3 regions of the Peribacillus sp. NPDC096448 genome follow, and region 2 is predicted to be linked to each of the others. Evidence: riboswitches for the same ligand, from Rfam matches in the RefSeq annotation. Region 2 holds a riboswitch; each other region holds the start of a gene.
What was found. Region 2 has a riboswitch for S-adenosylmethionine ahead of ACIQ0C_RS19000 (methionine ABC transporter ATP-binding protein). Riboswitches for the same ligand answer to the same signal wherever they lie in the genome.
Positions count from the first base shown of each region.

Region 1 (7,285 bases), on a different contig from region 2:
GAGCTGGTAAACTGTTTTTCTCTCCCCACTCGCACATCATATTTAACAATGGAATGAGAGATAGACCACGTTCAGATAATGAATATTCTACTTTCGGAGGTATTTGGGGAAATTCCTTGCGTATGATAAGACCGTCTGCCTCCAACTCTTTTAACATGATGCTTAGCGTTTTAAAGGAAATGGTACCGATACTTCGCTTCAGTTGATTATGCCGCATAACCTTATTTTCGGACAGCCAATACATTATGATCATTTTATATTTGCCGCCTATTAAGGATAACGTATAACCAAAGCCAGTATCATTTGGTTTCACGCCAGTCGGAACACAGGTTTCACTCATAAGTTTACACTCTCCTTTAGATAAGTATAGGATATGAATGTTCATACTTTACAATAGATCATTATCAATCTTATTGAAAGGTAAATAAGGCCCCTATAGTCCTCCTATCCCCACTTTCGTAAGTAAGAAGATTTCATTATTAAACAACATGATGAAGTTGCAGAAATTAATATCCATAACCCTCCCTTTTTAAAAAAGGAAAAATCCTGTTGTATCCAACAGGATTTTTTTCATGATTTTGGATTTCTGTAGAGTAACGTAACGGATTCATTTTAGTGTTTTTGTTTGTAATAGGTTACCGCGAGCGCAAGGGCCAGCACTGTTCCTTTGACGATATCCATCGCATAATACGGAACGGACATCATGATCAGTCCATTTTGAAGGATTCCGATCAGGACTGCACCGACGAAGGTTCCAAAGGCATTCGGTTTTCCCGCTCCTAAAACGGAGGAACCAATGAAGGCTGCTGCAACGGCATCCATTAAATAGGGGGACCCTGAATTGATTTCCGATGTCATGACCCTTGAAGCAAGGACTATCCCCCCGATTGCAGCAAATAGAGCTGAAAGCAGATAGGCAAGGATTTTGTATTTATTAACCGATATCCCGGAAAGTCTCGCCGCTTCCTTATTTCCCCCAATAATGTACATATAACGACCGTGCTTCGTATAAGTCAAAAAGATATGGGTCGCTATCACAATGACGGCCATGATCAGGATTATCCATGGTACCTGGCCAATTTTGGCGAAAAACGGGCTGATCAGTCCTGTTGCGAATGTCCCGTCGGGCATGACCATATTTTGCGAAACCGTGGCCCCTTTCGTATAAGTAAGGGCAATTCCCTGAATAATGAACATGGTAGCCAATGTCATCAGCATGTCGGGAATTCTCAATTTAACGATCATGAATGAATTCAAAGCCCCTACGAAAAGTGAGGCACCGATTGCAGCTAATATGGCGATAAATGTATCCTGGGAAAACCAGACAAACATTGATATGACGATGGCATTGGCCAATGATGCTACGGAGCCGACGGAAAGGTCGAAGCCATCCACGGTCAGTGATATCGTAATGCCGATCGCAATGATGGTCACGATTGAAATGGAACGCAGGATGTTTATCAGATTAGAAGTCTGAATGAAAGATGGATTGGACACGGCGAAAATTCCAATCAGAATGATAATCGTCAATATTGTGCCGTATTTATAGAAAAAGTCGAATAGTTCCACCTTTTTCTTCGCTTTCGCTGTCTGTGTAACAGGAATGGGTATGCTCATCCTATTTACCTCCTGTTGAATAGAATAGTAGTTCTTCTTCATTCGTTTTGCTTGTTTCTAATTCGATGACAGTGCTCCCGTCATATAACACATATGTCCGGTTGGTAATGCCAATGATTTCGGAAAGCTCGGATGATGCATAAATGATCGCTTTTCCATTCCTTGCAAGCTTTGCAATCAATTCGAATATATCCTTCTTGGCTCCAACATCGACCCCTTTCGTTGGTTCATCGAATATGTATACATCCGCATCTGCCATAAGCCACTTTCCAATGGCAATTTTTTGCTGGTTACCACCGGAAAGGTTTTCGACCTTCACTTCTCCTGAAGGAGTTTTAATGCCGAGACTTGCGATCATTTCCTTCGCCTTTTCCTTTTCCGCCTTACGATCCACGAAACTGAATGTTTTGCAGAATTTGCCGAGACTGGCTGCAGTCAAGTTGGCCGAGACTGATTCCTTTACAAGGACCCCTTCTTTCCTGCGTTCTTCAGGTACGAGTGCCAGCCCGCTTTTTACTGCTTCATGCGGTGATTTCAAAGAAAGCTTTCGACCATTCACGATGACTTCACCGGCTGTGATGGACGCATGACCGAAAAGGGTTTTACACAGCTCCGTTTTCCCAGCCCCGACCAACCCTGCCAAGCCGATTATCTCACCTGCTTTAATATTCAGACTGACATTCTTGACTTTCTCTGCATCTGACAAACCGTTCACTTCCAGAATTACGTCTCCAATTAAAGCTTTCACTTCAGGAAACTGTTCATCCATGGTTTTCCCGAGCATGTTCTCTACCACTTCGGTACGGGTTATGTCCTCGCTTTTTCGACAAGTGACACGCTCCCCATTCCTCATGATTGTAATTTCCTCACAGATATTAAAAATCTCAGGCAGACGATGTGAAATGAAAACGATCGCCACGCCTTTTTGCTTTAATTCATTTACAATTCGAAAAAGTTCTGTCGTCTCCGTATGACTTAACGGTGCAGTTGGCTCGTCGAGAATCAGGAATTTGCATTCTGTCGAAACGGCTCTTGCTATCAGGACCATCTGTTTTTCAGCCAAGGTAAGGTCTCTAACCAGCTTTTTCGAAGGGACACGAATTTTCATACCTTCAAGAATAGAAGTGGCTTTGTTGTGCAGCTCTTTCCATTGGACCCTCTGTTTTTTCCCCATGTTTTGGACCATATCATTCAACATTACATTTTCCCCAACTGTTAAATATGGGATGAGCGCGGTATCCACTTCCTGATAAACAATTTGAATGCCTTGTTCCTGAGCAGCTTTTGGCGAGCGAATATCCTGCTTCATCCCATCAATAAAAATGTCACCTGAATAATGAACATGGGCTCCCGATAAAACTTTCATTAACGTCGATTTCCCTGCTCCGTTTGCACCGACCAATGCATGGGCTGTCCCTGATTGTACTGAAAAATCAACTTCACTCAGCGCCTTCACTCCCGGAAATTCAATCGAAATCTTCTTCATCTCTAGTTGAGTGCCCATGTCCATTCCCCCTTATAGAACAGACACTCCCTTCACCGGAAAGAGAGTGTCTCTTTTTATTTTTTGTAATGATCTTTCAAAATCTTCATCCAATCTTCTTCAAATTCCGTGGATACACCCCAACCATCGACAATATCAGACAGGTTTGCCATGTTTACCGCTTCTTTTGAAGCTTGGATTTGCTTTTGTGAAATAAGTGAAGCCTCCAAATCATATGTTTGCGGCGTTTCTTCGCCCGCTAATTTTTTAGCTAATATCCTCATATTCACTGCACCGATCAACTTGGGATCGACTGCTGCCGTGTAGGACCATGAGCTATCAGCCGATTGGATTTCCTGGAGATCTGCATTCGAAACATCAATTCCATATATCTTCACTTCATCGCGGCCCGCTTCTTTAATCGCCCGGGCTGCACCGATAGCAAAGGCATCCCATGTTGCGAAAATGGCATCCAATTTACCTTTAGGGTATTTATTCAGCATTGCGGCCACAGCATTTTGTGTCTGGACCGAAGTATCAGCAGATGCCACTCCGAATCTTTCGACTTCTTTAATCCCAGGATTTTCTTTTAATTTTTCCTGATAGACTGCATTTCTTCTTACCATCGGAGGAAAACCGTCCACCCAAAGATAGGCAATTGCAGCTTCACCTTTCTGTTCCTTTATCAGTTTATCAAAAGCCAGTGTTGCCAACGCTTCATCATCTTGTGAAGTTAACGTCACGCCCTCTATTTTAGATAGATCGCTTATTGAATCGAATGTGACAACGCTTTTACCTGCATCAACCAACTTTTGAACGTCATTTACAGTTGCGGCATCATCACCATGTGAAATGATATAGCCGTCATAATCTTCCTCCAAAGCCTGCGCTATCGCATCATGGAATTTAGCCGTGTCACCATTGGCCGTGTACGTATCCACTTGAAACCCCAGCGCTTCTCCTTCTTCTTTCGCCCCCGCCAAGTATTGGGCAGTATGATCATCACCGCCAATTTTACGGATCACTTTGATCTTGGCTCCATCCCCGTCAGCAAATCTTTCCGGGACATTTTCAAATGATACTTTTTCTTCTTTCTTCGATTCCGTGGAACTCTGCCCTGTAGAGCAACCCGTTAAAAGCAAAGCCGAAGCGATGGCAGAAATGAATATCCCTTTAATAGACCTTCTCATCTTGTTTCCCTCCATGTTTTCTTATTAGTCTTATCAGTTAAGTCGGTGTAAATCCCAAAATAAAAACCTCTCTAATACAGAGAGGTTTAATCGGCTGTTTTGCAGACTTGTCCCTCTCTTATCTGTCAAAACATTTCTGTTTTGCAGGATTTAGCACCAATTCCTAATGGAACGGTTGCTGGGCATCTTAGGGCCAGTCCCTCCGCCACTCTTGATAAGAGATATATTGTGTTACGTTTTCGTAATTATCACTTTATAGGGATATAGTCGTAAAGTCAATAGATTTTTGAATATTTGAAATCTTCCCCGTTATTTTTATTTTCTTTGAAGCTGGGCTAGACGCTTTTTCTCGATTTTTTCAAGCCTCTCCAACTGCCTTAATTTCACTTCGAACAAAGTGATCGGATCACGGTAAACTTCCGGATTTTCTTTCATATGCTCCAATGCAGCCTGGTAGTCTTTTATTTCAGTCTGTGTCTGCTCTATCGTTTTTTGAAGTAAGGCAAATGAACTGCGATAGAAAAGTGAGATGTCCCGATCTAATGATTTCTCAAACAATCCAAATTGGGTGAGGAAACGTTCCGTAATCATTTCGGCAACATCCAAGTAATCTTCACTTTCCAGGTATTTCTTATAACGATTGTACATATTGGCTTTATTTTGCGGTATTGCCCCAAACAGCTTCCCTGCTCCTTTAAGCAGCAATTGTGATGGAGTCCTGCGCAAAAGGATATTAACGTTGTCGATACGGATACTGCTTGTCATCCGGTCGGCATCACGGCGCCAGTCATCCAATACCCTGAAGTCACCTGCCAGTGTTATCCGTTCTTCTTTATATAATTCATTGAATCCGGAACTCATCTCATCCATAAACTGCTGGCTTTGTGAGAACTCCAGTTGGGAACTGGCAATCCAGTCTTGAAGAGAACGGTAATATTGAGGCATGATCTTGTCAGATATGAAGGTTTGAATCCGCTCATTCATTTCCTCGTTTAACTGTACATGGACCTGACTGAAATCACTGCTTTCCGTTAACGATTTCGAGCAATCCCTCAGTAATTCAGGAATTTTTGAATAAAGCTGATTTTTCACTTCGTCCTTAAGCGAACGATACGACCGTATGATATTTTCGCTTTTTTCTTTTTCCAGATCAGCCAGTTGATTGACCGCTCCATTCAGTTTGACTTCCATCTGTTCATTCCAAGAGATGGAATGCTCACATTTCCGCTCATTGGCTGCCCGTTTTTCTAATAGATAAGATAAAGTTTTACGAATGAATGCCAGGATTTTTTCAGATCTTCTTTCCTTCCAATTATCATCTTGATAATTCGATTGAAGGAAGGCTGAAAGGTCCTTCAATTGCTGCCTGCTGTCATAATGTTTGGAGAAAGCGAATACTTTCGCATTCGGGAAATATGCATTCACTTTATCCCATGTTTCGTCTTCCATCCGGACTGCGACCTGATCACTATATATCGTATCCATTTTATTTAATAGGAAATGAATCGGCAGTTTCGGAGCCATCATTTGAATTTCCAATAACAGATCCCGTTCGCTGCCGGTGAAAGGCGCCCGGGCGTCAAGAACGAACATCAGGCCATCACTGCCATGTAAATAACCTTGGAAATCGGATTCCACGCTTTTTTCCCCATTGAAACCCGGTGTATCCAATAATCGCAGCTGATTATTTCTTAAATAGTCACTGATGATCGTCACATCGACAATAGTCCCGCGCTGACGGCGTGTTTCATCCAAATCAGTTAGCTCCTCGACAACTTTGCTATCTGTATCGGTAATTTCAAGGATTTCCAAGTCATCCCCGTCTTTGACACTGACTAGGGACGAATGATCTTCAGCGGCAATGCTCTCGCCAACGATTGACTGAATAAAGGATGTCTTGCCATTCCCTGCACTTCCTGCAAGAAGCAGATTGAAATTCCTGGTATCCTTAAGCCCATCCACCATCCATTTAAGCTTATTGCCAACCCTTAAATCATTATCTTCAGCCCACTGGATAATGGAATTGAACAGTTTCTCTCCCGCTTCCAGTCCGCCTCCCAATTTAGGCGATTTCGCCAATAGACTCTCTGCATCCTGAATGACCAGCGCATTGATCGTATCCGGGAAAATTTCATTCCAGGACAACGCGGATGCCGCCGCAAACAGCGAGAGCTCCCCGTCTGCGATTTTGAGCCAGTTTTCCAGCAACCTTGGCACGACTGGACTTAATTCTTTGATTAGGTGCGTTCCTTCTAACAGACCTGCATATGCATCCCTGTAATAGATGGAAAGCTCATCCCATACATCCGCATGGTTCAATTCGATGGTATCTATCAAGTTATTAATCACTCTTAACCATTCGAAATAAGAATCCGTATATTTATAATTTTTCCAAAGGGCAACCGTCATTTTCTCGAAACGCTCCTGGTCTAGTGTGTATAGCGAACCAAGGACAGTTGAAAAATAATCCGGCTCCATCGATTGGGCAACACCCTGCTGAATATACGTTTTCAGCACATCGAACCAACCCATTGATTCTGTACGGATACTTTCATTCGCCGCTAATACCACCGCACTGTTCCAATCCTTTTGTTCTTCAAAAAAGGCGCGTGCGATTTCCGTGACATTCGGGTAGTCAGGTTGAAACTCGACTGCTTCTTTCACTACTTTGGAAGCCAAATCATTTCTCGATTCCACTATGTACAGGGAAAACAGTTGCAAAAGAACTTCTGTTTTCAAGACCGATTCATTCGTATCGACGGATTTATAAATATCCTCTGCGGTTGAATACATTTCCAATTCAAAATAAGCATCAGCGATGTTTTTCTTCGCCCATGAACCAAGTTCCCCTTCTATGTTTTCCCATTTAAAAATGGCTGCTTCATAGTCATTGTGCTGAAAATATACCTCACCTTGAGCAAATCTAATTGCGGTTAAATCGGCTCTTTCCTTTTTTTGTTCCACAAGGAACATTTCACCCAAAGCTTGAATGGGG
Region 1 covers NZ_JBIWEU010000005.1:219,420-226,704, forward strand. The annotation lists gene ACIQ0C_RS11235 (winged helix-turn-helix transcriptional regulator) at 1-340, opposite strand, end outside; gene ACIQ0C_RS11240 (ABC transporter permease) at 613-1,617, opposite strand; gene ACIQ0C_RS11245 (sugar ABC transporter ATP-binding protein) at 1,619-3,121, opposite strand; gene ACIQ0C_RS11250 (sugar ABC transporter substrate-binding protein) at 3,178-4,290, opposite strand; SAM riboswitch class I at 4,406-4,511, opposite strand; gene ACIQ0C_RS11255 (GTPase domain-containing protein) at 4,606-7,285, opposite strand, start outside.
Region 1: it holds a riboswitch for S-adenosylmethionine, as region 2 does, so the genes downstream of both, ACIQ0C_RS11250 (sugar ABC transporter substrate-binding protein) here and ACIQ0C_RS19000 (methionine ABC transporter ATP-binding protein) in region 2, are expected to answer to the same signal.

Region 2 (7,285 bases):
CGAATGTAAAGTGCCCTTCCCTGACATCGTCTATAACCGTATCCCCTCGAGGAGCTATGAGGCGTCAGAGGAATTCCAACATCTTATCACACATTTTAAAGATTACCGAATGAATCTATTCAACCCCTGTTTTATAGATAAATATGTGATGTTCGAAGCATTAGTTGAAGATGGATCCCTCACCAATCACCTTCCGCCCACCATGATCTTACGAAACAGCAGTTGCCTTGATGCTTTCCTGGAGACCTACAGGCATATATACCTTAAACCATGCAAAGGAAGCCAAGGGAAAGGCATCTATACCATTATCAAAAATGATGATGATACTCTATTGTTCAATAGCTTAAAACATAGTGAGTCCTTCCCGGATTTTGCATCCTTCTGGGAAACGAAAAAAAGGGATTTATTAAAAAGGAGCTATCTTGCTCAACAGGCGATCACACCAAAAAAACTTGTTGGACATCGTTATGATTACCGGATTCTCGTCCATTATGAAAAAGGTTTTTATAAAGTGACCGGCAAAGCGGTAAGGATGTCACAAACTCAGGAAATCACCACCCACACTCCCCGAGGCGGGAAGCTTTTTCCTTATCAAGACCTGCAATCAAGAAGCCTGAATCTAAAATTAGCGAATATTGCCCAGAAATGCGGTGAGATACTTTCAAAAAAAATCGGGTTTCTCGGAGAGTTTTCCATTGATATAGGAGAAGACGAATCGGGCGCGCTCTTCATATACGAAGTGAACTCAAAGCCCATGCAATTCGATGAGGAGGAAATTGAAACAAACAGGCTTTTGCATTTAAAAAATCTTTTCATTGAATTAACTTTTCCCAACCTGACAATAAAATAACACCTCCAGTTGCCGTTTTCCATTATAATTAAATGAGAAACTGTATATATGGAGGTAATACATATGATCACCCATTTTCAATGGGCACCATTGCATAAGAATCTGCCAGGATGGAAAATTTCCTTTTATTTCAACAAGCAGGCAGTCCAAGCATTGTATCATAAAGATGGATCCATCGAGTGGACAGCCAATCCGCCTTCCGAAACAGATGAAACCAAACTCAAAAGCATGATACATGATTTAATGGTCTTCCATGTATATGAATGAACCCTCAATACATTCATGAAATCGCTAAACGGAATAAAAAAAACTCCTTTGCCTAAACTAAAGAAAAGGCTAGGAGGGATTTATTTTGGATAAAGAAAAAATGACATTTTTGAAGGATACCGAATATGATGGCAAGGACTCCGTTTATTTAGATATCGACCGTATCATCAATGAAGGAATGGCGGGCGGAAATGTGTATGAAGTCGCTAACCTTCAGAACATCGAAGAAGCACATGATTTTTATGATGAAACAGATCCCAATATCAATAAATAACAATGGCGGGCGCTCTTATGGAGAGCCCTCCTTTATATCAGTCAGAGCGTTAAAAAGACAAAATCAAATAGTTCCATTCTCCATCACATTCAAAATATTTTCGTTTAATATCGATGTAATGATATGCTCTGAATCCCATTCATGCCCAGATATTTCGATAAGGGGATAGCGATTCGGTAAAACGAACTGCTGGATTTCATGAACGGTCAGCCCTTGAGAATGCAAGAGGAAAATTTCCCCTCGGAGATTTTCAAGATAATCAAGTTTTTTCCGAAACATTTCCTTCCCATCAGGAACATACCCAGCATGGCAGCAAAACACTTCCCCGAAGTCATATTGAAGCAATCTTTTTATGGAATCGATGATGACCGGAACAGACTCTTCCCGTAAGACAAGCTTTGTTTTTGGGGTTACGAAAAGGTCTCCTGAAAAGAGTACGCCATTATTGTGATTCAAATACACCATATGGTCCTTTGCATGACCTGGGGTAAAAATCGGCTCCCACGTTTGGGTACGGGAATGAATGGCCTTCCCTAGCGGCTCAGCTTTAAAGGCATCTCTCTTTCCCCAGAAAACTTTACGATATTCAGGATATACTGCATCCTTTGCACAAACCTCAACCGACATCGGGTGAATGAAAAGAGGGACCTTTTTATGCTCCTGTATCCATGCAGCGCCCCCAGTATGGTCTTCATGATAGTGAGTCAGGGCCACTGAGTCGAAGTCTGCGGACTCATAGAATGGAATGAGCTCTTCCATTAATATCTGTGCTCCAGTATCTATCAATAGGCCATCCGTTAAAAAGACATAAACACTCATCCCCGCCTTGTTCCCGCCAGGAGTCCCATGCACACAAACGACATCATTTATCGTCTTAATCTCTATCATTCAATTTCCTCCCCATCATTGTACAAAAATAGTTTCATCTTCCTTTTTTTAACTTTACTATAATAAATGTAGTACCACTTTACCTTTTTGACAAGGAAATATCGGAATAATTAACCTGGATGAAAATGCAGGATTATTGCATAATCGCCCTTTTTCCATGAATCGTTTTATGGACTGTACCAAATTTAACGACAAAAAAAATCAAAGAAACGATTGACATTGTCGGATTTTACAAATAATATAGATTATATTATAAAACTTGAAATATTCTAAAATAATAATTTACTTATCAAGAGTGACGGAGGGATCAGGCCCTGTGATGTCCGGCAACCGCCCTTAGGGAACGGTGCCAATTCCTGCAGAATGATTGCATTCTGAAAGATAAGACGAGATATAATTTCGCTGCCTCTTTCTGAATGATAGAGGCAGCTTTTTTAATGTTTAAGGGGGAAAGCTCATGATTGAAATCCGTTCAGTCCGAAAGGAATACGTCTCGAAGAAAAACCGAGTTATCGGAGTGGATAACGTATCTTTGACCATTCAAACTGGCGAAGTATATGGAATTGTCGGCTACAGCGGAGCTGGAAAAAGCTCATTACTCCGCTGCTTGAATTTGCTTGAACGTCCGACAGGTGGAAATATCATCATCGACGGCATTGATTTAACCTCTTTATCAAGTAAAGAGCTTCGTAAACAACGACAAAAAATCGGAATGATATTCCAGCATTTTTCCCTGGTCAGTTCAAAAACCGTTTATGAAAATGTCGCTTTCGCCTTAAAGGCCGCGCACCGATCGAAGGACGCGATCAGGTTACGTGTATTGGAATTGTTGGAAATCGTAGGGCTCAGCGATAAGAAAGATGTCTATCCGGCACAGCTTAGCGGTGGACAGAAGCAACGGGTCGGCATAGCTCGAGCCTTAGCAAATGACCCCACTGTACTATTATGTGATGAAGCGACTTCAGCCCTTGATCCAACAACTACAAAAGCGATTTTACAGTTGTTGAAAAAGATAAGCAGTGAGCTTGGTATCACCATCGTATTGATTACACATGAAATGGAAGTAGTCAAAGAACTATGCCACCGAGTCGCCGTCATGCAGGATGGCCGGGTAATTGAAGAAGGACCCGTTTATGAAATATTTTCACAGCCTAAGCAGGAGTTAACGAAGCAATTCATTAGCAGTGTACTGGATTTCGAACTCCCTTCGCACTTGATTGAAGAAAGTGAAGGTACGATTATTAAAATTCAATTCGAAGGGCAAACCGCCGGTGAGTCGATTCTTTCGGATACTCTCCAATCCCATCCAGTCAAGGGTAATATTTTACACGGTAAAATTGAGTATATCCAGGAAGTTCCTTTAGGCATTTTAATCATCGAGTTAATTGGCGATGCCGCCCAAATTCATTCGGCATTGGAATATATAAAAAATCGTTCCAGTTCTGTGGAGGTGTTAAAACATGTCACTGCTTAATCCCATCGTCAATATTTTACCTGATCTTAATAAAGCCTTTCTTGAAACGATTTATATGGTCGGCGTTTCTCTTGCAGTAGCCCTGCTGATCGGTTTACCGCTTGGAGTATTGCTGTTTACGACAACCAGGAATTTATTTTTTGAAAATAGCATCGTGAATCGATCTCTCGGTTTCACAGTCAATATTGTCCGTTCCATCCCGTTCATCATTCTCTTGGTCGCCCTCCTTCCTTTAACGGACCTTCTTACGGGATCGACAATAGGGCCAAGAGCGGCTTCTGTTTCCCTGTCCGTATCCGCAATACCTTTTTTTGCAAGAATCGTTGAAACGGCATTACGTGAAATAGACAGAGGAGTGATAGAAGCTGCAATTGCCGTAGGAGCCACTCCATGGATGATCATTAAGGATGTACTTCTTCCAGAAGCAAAACCGGGAATCATTCAAGGACTGACATTAACGACCATTTCGCTTATCGGTTACTCAGCAATGGCAGGGACAATCGGCGGAGGCGGAATTGGCGACTTGGCCATCCGGTACGGATATTACCGTTATGACAATACAGTCATGATCACGACGATCGTCGTGCTGATCTGCCTTGTGCAACTCATTCAAATGGTTGGTGACAAAGTCTCATACATGGTTAACAAACGATAGGATCAGTCATTTTTTCAATGATACAATACATTTCATTACTCAGGAGGAATTTCAAATGAAGAAAATAGCTTCGTTATTATCAGTCTGTGCACTTGCTCTTGGCTTGGCAGCTTGCGGGAGCGATGATGCATCCCCAAATACTGAAGACAAAAAGGAATTGAAGATCGGGGCGACTACCGGGCCGTACGCCGATATGGTTAAGGAGGCCATCAAACCAGGTCTGGAAGATCTCGGATACAAAATAGAGATCGTCGAATTCACCGACTATATCCAGCCGAATAAGTCGCTTGGCAACAACTCGATCGATGCCAACCTTTTCCAGCATAAAGTGTACATGGATAACTTCGCTAAAGAAAATGATTTAAAGCTTTCCGACCTTATCATAGTTCCAACAGCACCAATGGGCATATATTCTAATAAGTATAAATCATTGAAGGAAATCAAGGACGGTACATCCCTTGCAGTGCCCAATGATCCGGTTAACCTGGCACGTGCACTTAAAGTGCTGGTGGATGAAGGGTTGATTGAAGTCGATCCAAATGTCGACCCTTTAAAAATATCTGAAAAGGATGTAACGAAAAATCCAAAAAACATCCAACTAAAACCATTGGAATCCGCTCAGTTGCCCCGTGCAACAGACAGTGTTGACCTATCGGCGGTCCCTGGCAACTTTGCTCTTGCAGCGAAAATGGACCTCCAGGATGCCCTAGTTTTAGAAAAAATGCCTGATATGTATCGAAACGTTGTTGCAGTGAATACAAAAGATGTAGACGCTCAATTTGCCAAGGATATTAAATCAGTAGTGGAATCCGACCAGTTTGAAAAAGTGATCGATGACAAATTTGCCGGATTCGGAAAACCAGACTGGATGAATTGATCAAATAATCGAGGCCTGCTTCCCCTTTACCGGGAACAGGCCTTTCATTAAGGAGAACGAATATGAATACCTTACTGGAGGTCTGCAGCGGCCCCGCTTATTACGCATGTAAAGCAAATGTCCTTGAAAACCTGGAAATAAAACTGAGTAAAGGGAACATTCGTAATGCTCGTTATTCATAGACGCAAATCATGGGAAGTTGCTGAACCCTTTTTTCCTTCCTTAGAAAATATTGAGAAGATCTTTTTCACATACGGCGGGGAAGGCAGTGACCAAGAAATTGAACGCGTCAAGAAGGCTGCTCTTGAACAGGGTGTGGATGCATTAATCGGCATTGGCGGCGGAAAGTTGCTCGACCTTGCCAAATCGGCCGGAAACTCGCTTCAAAAGGAAATCATCCTCATTCCGACCTTGGCTTCCACCTGCGCTGCCTGGACACAGTTAAGTGTCATTTATGATGATAATGGTTCATATGTCCGGTATGATATTCATGAAAAAAGCGCTTGGATGTTATTGATCGAACCAGGAATTCTTCTTAATTCGCCGATTAACTATTTACGTGCCGGAATCGGCGATACATTGGCGAAATGGTACGAGGGCAATGCACTGGCCGAAAAGCTTGCCACCAAGTCCGTTTGTATTGAATTGGCCCATATGGCCGCAAGGCAATGCCAGGAAGTTTTATTGACATATGGCGAGGAAGCCTTAGCTGATTTGAAAAAGGGGAAATGGACAGATGCGTTGCAGCGTGTAATTGAAACGAATATCATCACCAGTGGTCTTGTTGGCTGCTTTGGCGGCCAGTACCTGCGCGTTGCCGGTGCCCACTCCATTCATAATGGCATGACTACCATCACGCAAGCGCATCATTTACTACATGGGGAAAAAGTGGCATATGGCATTTTAGTCCAGCTTGGGCTAGAAGGGAAATTCCCGGAAATCAAACAATTGCTTCCAATCTACCAGGAGCTTAAATTGCCGATGACATTGGTTGATATTGGTCTGACCGTTGAACATAAGGCGGAACTTCAACAGATTGCAGCCCAGTCTGTCAAAGAAGGTGAAGACATCCAACTTCTTTTCCCTGATATCAACAAGGAAAAAGTGGCAGCCGCCATAGAAAACCTTGAAATCCTCACAAACCATGCAAGCCAATCCATGGACTAAAAAACGATGGGGAATCTCTTATCAAGACCTAATTATAAAAAACCTTAATAAATAAAGGGGAGTACATATTAGTCATGTATAATATGTACTCTCCTTTTTTCTTTTAGTGGGTACAGCCAACATTTCGGAAACTTTGTACGCCAAGTAATTTTCAACATTAAATAGTCGATTTACTTTAGGAAATCGACTTTTTTTGTATACTTCCTATTTCTATTTGGGGTAGCGTCACATGCCCATCAAGGTAAGAAATCATAATACCCCCAGAACGAAAATTTTGTGCATCTTACTCGTTTTTATCGTTTTGGGGTAACTCGTTATTGTTAGCTTGATGGCGATGTGGGGCTAGTCATTTCCTCAAAGGAAGAGACTAAAGAAATTCATAAAAAAAAGCCCTCATTTCTGAGAACCTTTCTTCGTCCCTAATGCCCATGCAACCGGAATTGTAAAAGCAACCACAGACTCCCATTGTACGTGCATAGAAACTTCCAAAACCAATTGTAATACCAACATTCACCTAACCCCCAATTTAAAAGTCACCTTGCGGTGCTAGGCATACACTACAAAGCTTTTAAATTGGATTAGCTAAATATTACCATATCAAACTACTTTGTAATATACTTTTATTTTATGACTACCCACTAATGAATGTAATCGGGGATCTAATTCTACTCCATGTACGGGGTTCACTCTGTTCTATGCATTTGTGGGGTACCACCACATGCCCATCAACCTAAGTTAAAACAATACCTTCTAAAATAAAAAAACGCTATGCTTATCGTAAATAGTTTACGAGAAAGGATGGTGTTTTTTTATGAATCCTATCACCTTCAGTG
Region 2 covers NZ_JBIWEU010000011.1:153,524-160,808, forward strand. The annotation lists gene ACIQ0C_RS18980 (YheC/YheD family endospore coat-associated protein) at 1-850, shown strand, start outside; gene ACIQ0C_RS18985 (YheE family protein) at 914-1,117, shown strand; gene ACIQ0C_RS18990 (hypothetical protein) at 1,203-1,391, shown strand; gene ACIQ0C_RS18995 (MBL fold metallo-hydrolase) at 1,455-2,279, opposite strand; SAM riboswitch class I at 2,563-2,667, shown strand; gene ACIQ0C_RS19000 (methionine ABC transporter ATP-binding protein) at 2,737-3,753, shown strand; gene ACIQ0C_RS19005 (methionine ABC transporter permease) at 3,740-4,408, shown strand; gene ACIQ0C_RS19010 (MetQ/NlpA family ABC transporter substrate-binding protein) at 4,464-5,285, shown strand; gene ACIQ0C_RS19015 (iron-containing alcohol dehydrogenase family protein) at 5,451-6,452, shown strand; partial or broken gene ACIQ0C_RS19020 (IS4 family transposase) at 7,264-7,285, shown strand, end outside.

Region 3 (7,285 bases), on a different contig from region 2:
ACATAAGTCTACTGCGTGCAGCTGCGCTCATTCTTGACCAAGGACCTTCATCGAATGCTTTGCGTGCAGCTTTGACCGCTAAGTCGATATCTTCTTTATCAGCTTCATAAACATCGGCAAGTTTTTGTCCTGTAGCAGGATTAGGAGTGGAGAAGGTTTTTTTTGAAGCACTTTCTACAAACTGACCATTAATATAGAGCTTTTTTGGTCCTGTTAAAAATTTTTGCAGCTTTCCACTTACTTCTAACGTTAGATTTGTCATTAATTACCCTCCTGAATTAAATGATTATCTTGGGCAAAACATGATGACTTATTGTTAACGCTATGATTGCCAATTTTTATGATAAATGAAAAAAAGGGAATATTCAATCTATAACATTCGACAGAATATCCAAGATTTCTTCATCATTTTAAAAATGAAGTATTTTTTTGTCATGACATGTGTAATTACTATAGCGAAAATGAAAGTTAATAGTTAAAATGAATAAGGGTAAAATAACAAGAAGGTCTGAAGTTCTTCAGGAGGAATATATGGGAAATGATGCGAAAATGATATCACAGCGTAAGTTACTTGGTGTTGCGGGTCTTGGCTGGATGTTCGATGCACTTGATGTCGGTATGCTTTCTTTCATCATTGTTGCATTAAAACAGGATTGGAACTTAACCAGTGAGCAGGTTGGCTGGATCGGGAGCATAAACTCCATAGGAATGGCTGTTGGCGCCGTATTCTTTGGTGCGATGGCCGACAGGGTCGGACGAAAGAATGTCTTCATCATTACATTATTATTGTTTTCGATCGCAAGTGGCCTGTCTGCAGCAGTCAGTACACTCAGCTTGTTCTTGATATTGCGGTTTTTGATTGGAATGGGACTTGGGGGAGAACTCCCGGTTGCCTCGACATTGGTCTCTGAAAGTGTTGAAGCGAGTAAAAGGGGAAGGGTCGTCGTACTTCTTGAAAGCTTTTGGGCGGTTGGCTGGATTTTGGCAGCACTCATATCCTATTTCATTATACCGGCTTATGGTTGGCGGGTTGCATTGTTATTGAGCGCAGTTCCAGCTTTATATGCTCTGTATCTGCGCTTGAAACTGCCGGATTCACCGAAGTATACGGAACTTGAAAAAAAGCAGAGACCATCTGTATTAAGCAATATGAAAAGCGTCTGGAAAAAGGAATACTCCCGTCAGACCCTTGTATTGTGGATTCTATGGTTTTGCGTGGTCTTTTCCTATTATGGGATGTTTTTATGGCTGCCAAGTGTGATGGTCCTAAAAGGCTTCAGCATGATTCAAAGTTTTGAATATGTTTTGATCATGACGCTTGCACAGCTTCCGGGCTATTTTTCAGCTGCATGGCTGATAGAGAAGATGGGACGTAAATTCGTTTTGATCACGTACTTAATTGGAACGGCAGTCAGTGCCTTTTTCTTTGGATCGGCAGAGGGGCTGGCACTGCTGATAGTTTCCGGGATGTTCCTATCTTTCTTCAACCTAGGGGCATGGGGTGCACTTTATGCGTATACACCTGAGCAGTATCCAACATCAGTTCGCGGTACGGGTGCTGGGTTAGCTGCAGGGGTCGGAAGGATTGGTGGTGTCCTGGGACCGTTGCTTGTAGGGTATTTAGTTGCCGCAGACACCCCGATTTCATCGATTTTCACCCTATTTACAATTGCTATTCTAGTGGGTGCAGTTGCCGTAGCTTTTGGAAAGGAAACAAAGAATACCGTTTTGACATAAACAAAAGGAGGGGACTGCATACAGTCTCCTCCCTTTGTTTAATTAAAGTCCTTAATTATTTTTAAAAGGGATTCGGAGGCAGTCTTCGGATCATCTGCATTCATGATGGCCGATACGACTGCGGCACCGGATAGCCCGCTATCAGAAAGAGAGGAAATGTTATCGGCAGAGATACCACCGATGGCTACTGCGGGAATGGATACGCTACGGCAAATTTCCCCCAAATCCTCAAGGGCCATTAGGGTTGCATCTTGTTTGGTCTTGGTAGGGAAAACGGAACCGACTCCGATATAGTCCGCTCCATTTCGTTCGGCTTCGAGAGCTTCTTCAAGAGTGGAGACAGATACACCGACAATCATATCTTCAGGAACCATTTTTTTGACGACAGGCAGTGGAAGGTCATCTTGCCCAATATGAATTCCGTCCGCTCCAACCGCAAGTGCTATATCCACCCGGTCATTGATGATAAGGGGAATGGACAGCTCATTCAATAACTGTTTTAATGCAGATGCTTTTTTATAAAAGGAGAGGGAGGAATTGTTTTTCTCTCTAAGTTGTACGATCGAGACTCCTCCTGAAACGGATTCTGCAATGATTTTGGTCAATTCTTCTATTGCTATGGACTCTTCCGTAACTAAATACAGGCTTAAATCAATTTGGGACTTCTTCATTTAATTTCACCTCGTTCATCCAGATTTCCTTATCCATTCTTGATATCGCATCGATTAATCGCACACGAAAAGTACCAATTCCTTCATCCTTTTGAAGGTTTGCGGCTGCTAGTTCCCCTGAAATGCTCATGGTTGAGATACCGGCAATTGCTGCAGAATAGAAATCATCGGTGACACCGGAAAAAGTGCCGATAAGAGCTGTGGACATGCACCCGGTGCCTGTAACATTAGTTAAAAGGAGGTTCCCGTTATCGATGATGGACGTATGTTTTCCATCGCTGACCGCATCCTTAGCTCCGCTGACCACGATGATGCTATTCAATTCATTTGCCGCTCGTGCGGCCAGCTCTGCATTGCTAATCGAAAGTTCTCCCGAATCCACCCCGCGTGTAACGGTATCCCCACCCATCAATGAAAGGATTTCACTCGCATTTCCGCGAATGATTTGGAAAGTGACCTTACTTAGGAGCTCTTTGACTTGCTCTGTACGATAGGAGGTGGCACCAACTCCAACCGGGTCCAAAATGACCGGGATATCCAGGGCATTTGCCGTTTTACCGGCGATCTCCATTGCTTCCAAAGCTTTATCATCGATCGTACCGAAATTCAGGACCAATGCATCTGCTAATTTGACCATATCCGCCACTTCTCTTGGGCTCGATGTCATTACTGGTGAACCACCGATGGCAAGGGTGGCATTTGCACAGTCGTTGACCGTAACAAAGTTGGTGATTTGGTGAACGAGTGGTTTTCTTTCTCTTACCTTCATAAATAAATCGGCTGAAGAAACCTTCATAACAAGTCACTCCGTTCTTTTTTTGAATATGAATGAAAATGGTGGACTGGTCCATGACCTTTACCGATTGAAAAGCTATTGCGTATTGCTTCGGATATATAGGTCTTGGCTTGTTCGATCGACACTTGCAATGGCAGTCCGTTTGCCAGGTTTGATGTAATGGCGGAAGATAGGGTACAGCCCGTACCATGAGTGTTTTTTGTATGAATGCGCTCTCCCTTGATCCAGTGGAAGTCAGTCCCATCATAAAAAAGATCATTTGGATTTCCTGCTGAATGGCCCCCTTTAAGTAAAACGGCTTTGGGACCCATTTCTTGTATTGAAATGCATGCCCTGTAGAAATCTTGTTTCGTCCGAATCGAGAAGCCAGTAAGTACTTCCGCTTCCGGTACATTTGGAGTAACAAGTGTTGCAAGCGGAAGCAACTCCATTTTTAAGGCAGAGACAGCCTTTTCGTCGAGCAAATGGTGGCCGCTTTTGGAAATCATGACAGGGTCAAGGATAACGATGGCAGGCATGAAGGCTTTAAGGGACGCAGCTACCGTTTCCACGATTTCTTTTGATCCAAGCATGCCTATTTTTACTGCATCGACACGAATATCTTCAAATATAGCTGCAATTTGATCCGATACGATAGCTGTTTCAATTGGCTGTACTGAACGGACTTCCATTGTGTTTTGTGCGGTTACGGCTGTGATGGCGGACATTCCAAATACACCGTGTGCAGAAAATGTTTTTAAATCCGCTTGTATTCCAGCACCGCCCCCTGAATCAGAGCCGGCGATCGTTAATGCTGTTTTCATAAAAAAACCCCTTCATATAATTATTTTTTATCAGTATTTTAAGTAATATGAAAGCTAAAATCGCACCTGCGAATGAACTGAACATAAAAGCCGGTAAAAAACCAAAAAGAGCAGCTTTTTCTCCCAATAGGAGGGTTGCAAGTGGATAACAGGCTAGGGAACCGAGAATGCCGGTCCCGATCACTTCCCCTAAACAGGCGAATTTTAAGCTTTGTGTTTTTCGGTAAAGGATGGCAGCCAAAAGTGCACCGATCATGCTTCCGGGAAAGGCGAAAATTGAACCGGTACCAGACATGTTTCTAATGATGGAAACTAAAAAAGCTTGTGTTACAGCATAGGCAGGCCCCAATAGAACAGCCGTCAGGACATTTGCCAGATGCTGAATAGGAAAGATTTTTGCAAATCCTGCAGGTATGAAAATAAATGAACTGGTCAGCGTCGTTAAAGCCGTGATCATGGCAGTCAACGTCAGTTTCTTGATAGGATTCATCATGTCATCCACCTACAGCGGCCAATCCTGCTCATTTTGAACCATATCCCAGAATAAATATTCATATCGGGAAGTAACCAAAAAGTGCTTTTCTAATCTAAGAAGTTCCTTTTCAGGCATGCCTTCCGTCAATTCTTCCAACAAAGCGATCAGCCACTTATGTGCTTCCCCGAATTCAGGAGACGAATAGGACCTTATCCAATCTGCGTAGCGGTTGTTTTCCAAAGCTGCTCCATTTTGTTCTTTTAATAGCAAACCGATTTCATAATAATCCCAAGCGCAGGGCAGGAGACAGGCGATCAAGTCTGCCAAAGTCCCATGCTGAGCTGCATTTAGCATGTAACCTGTATAGGCTAAAGTGGTTGGAGTAGGTTCTGTATTTTCCAATTCCTTGGAACTGATCCCGAATTCGGAAGCATAATGCCGATGGATATCCATTTCCACTTGAAGGGTTTCATTTAAAATATTCGCAAACTTTGCCATGGTTTCGATGTTATGGGCTTTGATGACACCTAAAGCAAAGAGCTTGGAATAATCCATGAGATAGATATAGTCCTGCTTCAGGTAATAGGCAAATTTCTTTTCAGGAAGCGTGCCGTTTCCAATTGCCTGGACAAAGGGATGTGAATGGTTCCTTTTCCAAATCTCTTTTGCCCTTGCATGCAGTCTATCACTGAATGTTTCTAATTTTGTATTCTCCATTGTTCATCCTCCTTTAGAATGGATCCCTTTGTTAAATAAAAAACCCCGTTCCTGAATACGGAACGGGGTAGATGGATATAGTCTGTAAATGGACGATATCATCCACTTCCCTCCGCCGGTATGAGCCGGTTCAGGTTCAAAGGGTCCGGAACTAATTCCATCTCAGTCTTAAAAAAAGACTCCCCTAGTGGTGTGAATTGTATGTAATTACTGACATCATATCAGAAAGACAAGAAAATGCAACACGTATTTGAAACAGGGATCCCTTTATTCCAGGAAAAAAGGGAGAACCAGGTAATTGACTTTTGATGATTATTAGGATAGAATCATTTCTACATCATTATATATCGAATTCTTATCCAGAGAGGTGGAGGGACTTGGCCCTAAGAAACCTCGGCAGCGGACCCATTTTGGGAACTGTGCTAAATCCAACAAGCATATGCTTGGAAGATAAGAAGAGCCGTACGGACACTGTCAGCCTCTTCTTAAATTGGAAGGGGCTTTTATTTTTGGGAAATAACGTTTAGTGACATAATAGAAAAGGTATATATAATTTGGTGAAATCAAACAAGTTGATAAAGTTTAGCTAACTAGAAGCAGGCTCAAGGACGACTAGGAAAGGAGCCATTTACATGGCAGAATTATTTAAGAGGATTGAACAGAGGAAGGCAAAGCTCATTGAAGAGCTATTGGCCAATGGAGTATACAAAACCTCTGATGAAAGGCACCTTTATGATGCCCCATTAAAAGTACTTGAAGATGAATATAAGATTGTTATAAATAGACCCAATAACGAGTCACCTTCTGAATGGATGACATAGTAAGCGATATACTATATTTTTGGTTCATGGATAAGGGATATGATGTAAGCATTCGCAGTCTACACTAGTGGATGCTTTTTTTGCGTTTAATAGAAAACGACACAAAATATACATAATTTAAGAGTGGAATAGGTGTTTTGTTACATTTGACCTATAAAATAACACATTTTATTTCTGGAAAATAGTTGATTTTAACTAGTGGTTTCATTATGATGAAAGTGTAAAAATATTGAATAAATGGGAGGTGGCTATAATGCCTTGCCGTAAGGTAACTGTAGAAAAAGTAGAAGAAAAGAGACAGGAAATGATAAAGTTGGGAGCGACTTACGGCTTAACAAGTCTCGTAACTGTTCAAGCCAGTCAAGAATTGGATAGGCTATTAAATGCATTAGCAAGTAAAAGGGATTCTGAGTATTTTTCCTTTCAAAAAGCAAATAGGTATTTTTAAATTAGCCAATTCGACCTGTATTAATCTGAAAAAGCTACTGCTCAAGGCAATAGCTCTAAAGAATTATATATTAAATATCGACACGTTTACCAAGAATGATCAAATCCCGCTCAATGCCATCCAGCTCGGCAACTTGAGGTAAATGTGCCCATTCTTCAAACCCAAATTTGGAAAAAAGCTTAAGGCTCGGTGCATTGTGGGCGAAAATGAAACCCAATAAAGTCTTAATACCTAATTTTGGACACAATTCAATTGCCTTTCGAATCGAAATTTGTCCGATTCCTTTTCCCCGGAAATAATCATCAATATAAATGCTGATTTCCGCAGTGGACTTATATGCCGGTCGGCCATAGAAGGATTGAAAGCTCATCCATCCAGCAGTTTTCCCTTCTATAGTAATGATATATAGCGGTCTACTTTCTGAATGATGTTCCTCAAACCATTTAACCCTCGATTGGACGGATACAGGTTCCGTATCTGCCGTGACCATTCTTGAAGCAATTGTCGAATTATATATTTCAACAATTCTGGGTAGATCAGATAGTTCTGCCTCTCTAAACTCTATGTTCTCTTCCATGATTTAAACTCCTAACTATCATTTATTCAATCTCCAGAATGAAGGGTAATCCCGTTTTTGGTTTTAGGAACGGTGAACGACACCCAATCCATTGAAAGTTTTATATTATCATACACTCATTACTCTTTATCTGACAATTCTTTTTTATGTTAAGACTTCAGATTTTTGGGTATGTAAAAGACTAAATACTTCTAGAAAAAGACAAGAGGAGAACCAAATGAAAAAATTGGCAGGTTTATT
Region 3 covers NZ_JBIWEU010000013.1:10,704-17,988, reverse strand. The annotation lists gene ACIQ0C_RS20530 (aldehyde dehydrogenase family protein) at 1-262, opposite strand, end outside; gene ACIQ0C_RS20525 (MFS transporter) at 532-1,737, shown strand; gene thiE (thiamine phosphate synthase) at 1,776-2,408, opposite strand; gene thiM (hydroxyethylthiazole kinase) at 2,389-3,204, opposite strand; gene thiD (bifunctional hydroxymethylpyrimidine kinase/phosphomethylpyrimidine kinase) at 3,201-4,007, opposite strand; gene thiW (energy coupling factor transporter S component ThiW) at 3,976-4,497, opposite strand; gene tenA (thiaminase II) at 4,510-5,199, opposite strand; TPP riboswitch at 5,290-5,395, opposite strand; SAM riboswitch class I at 5,552-5,656, shown strand; gene ACIQ0C_RS20495 (Fur-regulated basic protein FbpA) at 5,832-6,020, shown strand; gene ACIQ0C_RS20490 (Spo0E family sporulation regulatory protein-aspartic acid phosphatase) at 6,274-6,468, shown strand; gene ACIQ0C_RS20485 (GNAT family N-acetyltransferase) at 6,539-7,045, opposite strand; gene ACIQ0C_RS20480 (DUF459 domain-containing protein) at 7,263-7,285, shown strand, end outside.
Region 3: it holds a riboswitch for S-adenosylmethionine, as region 2 does, so the genes downstream of both, ACIQ0C_RS20495 (Fur-regulated basic protein FbpA) here and ACIQ0C_RS19000 (methionine ABC transporter ATP-binding protein) in region 2, are expected to answer to the same signal.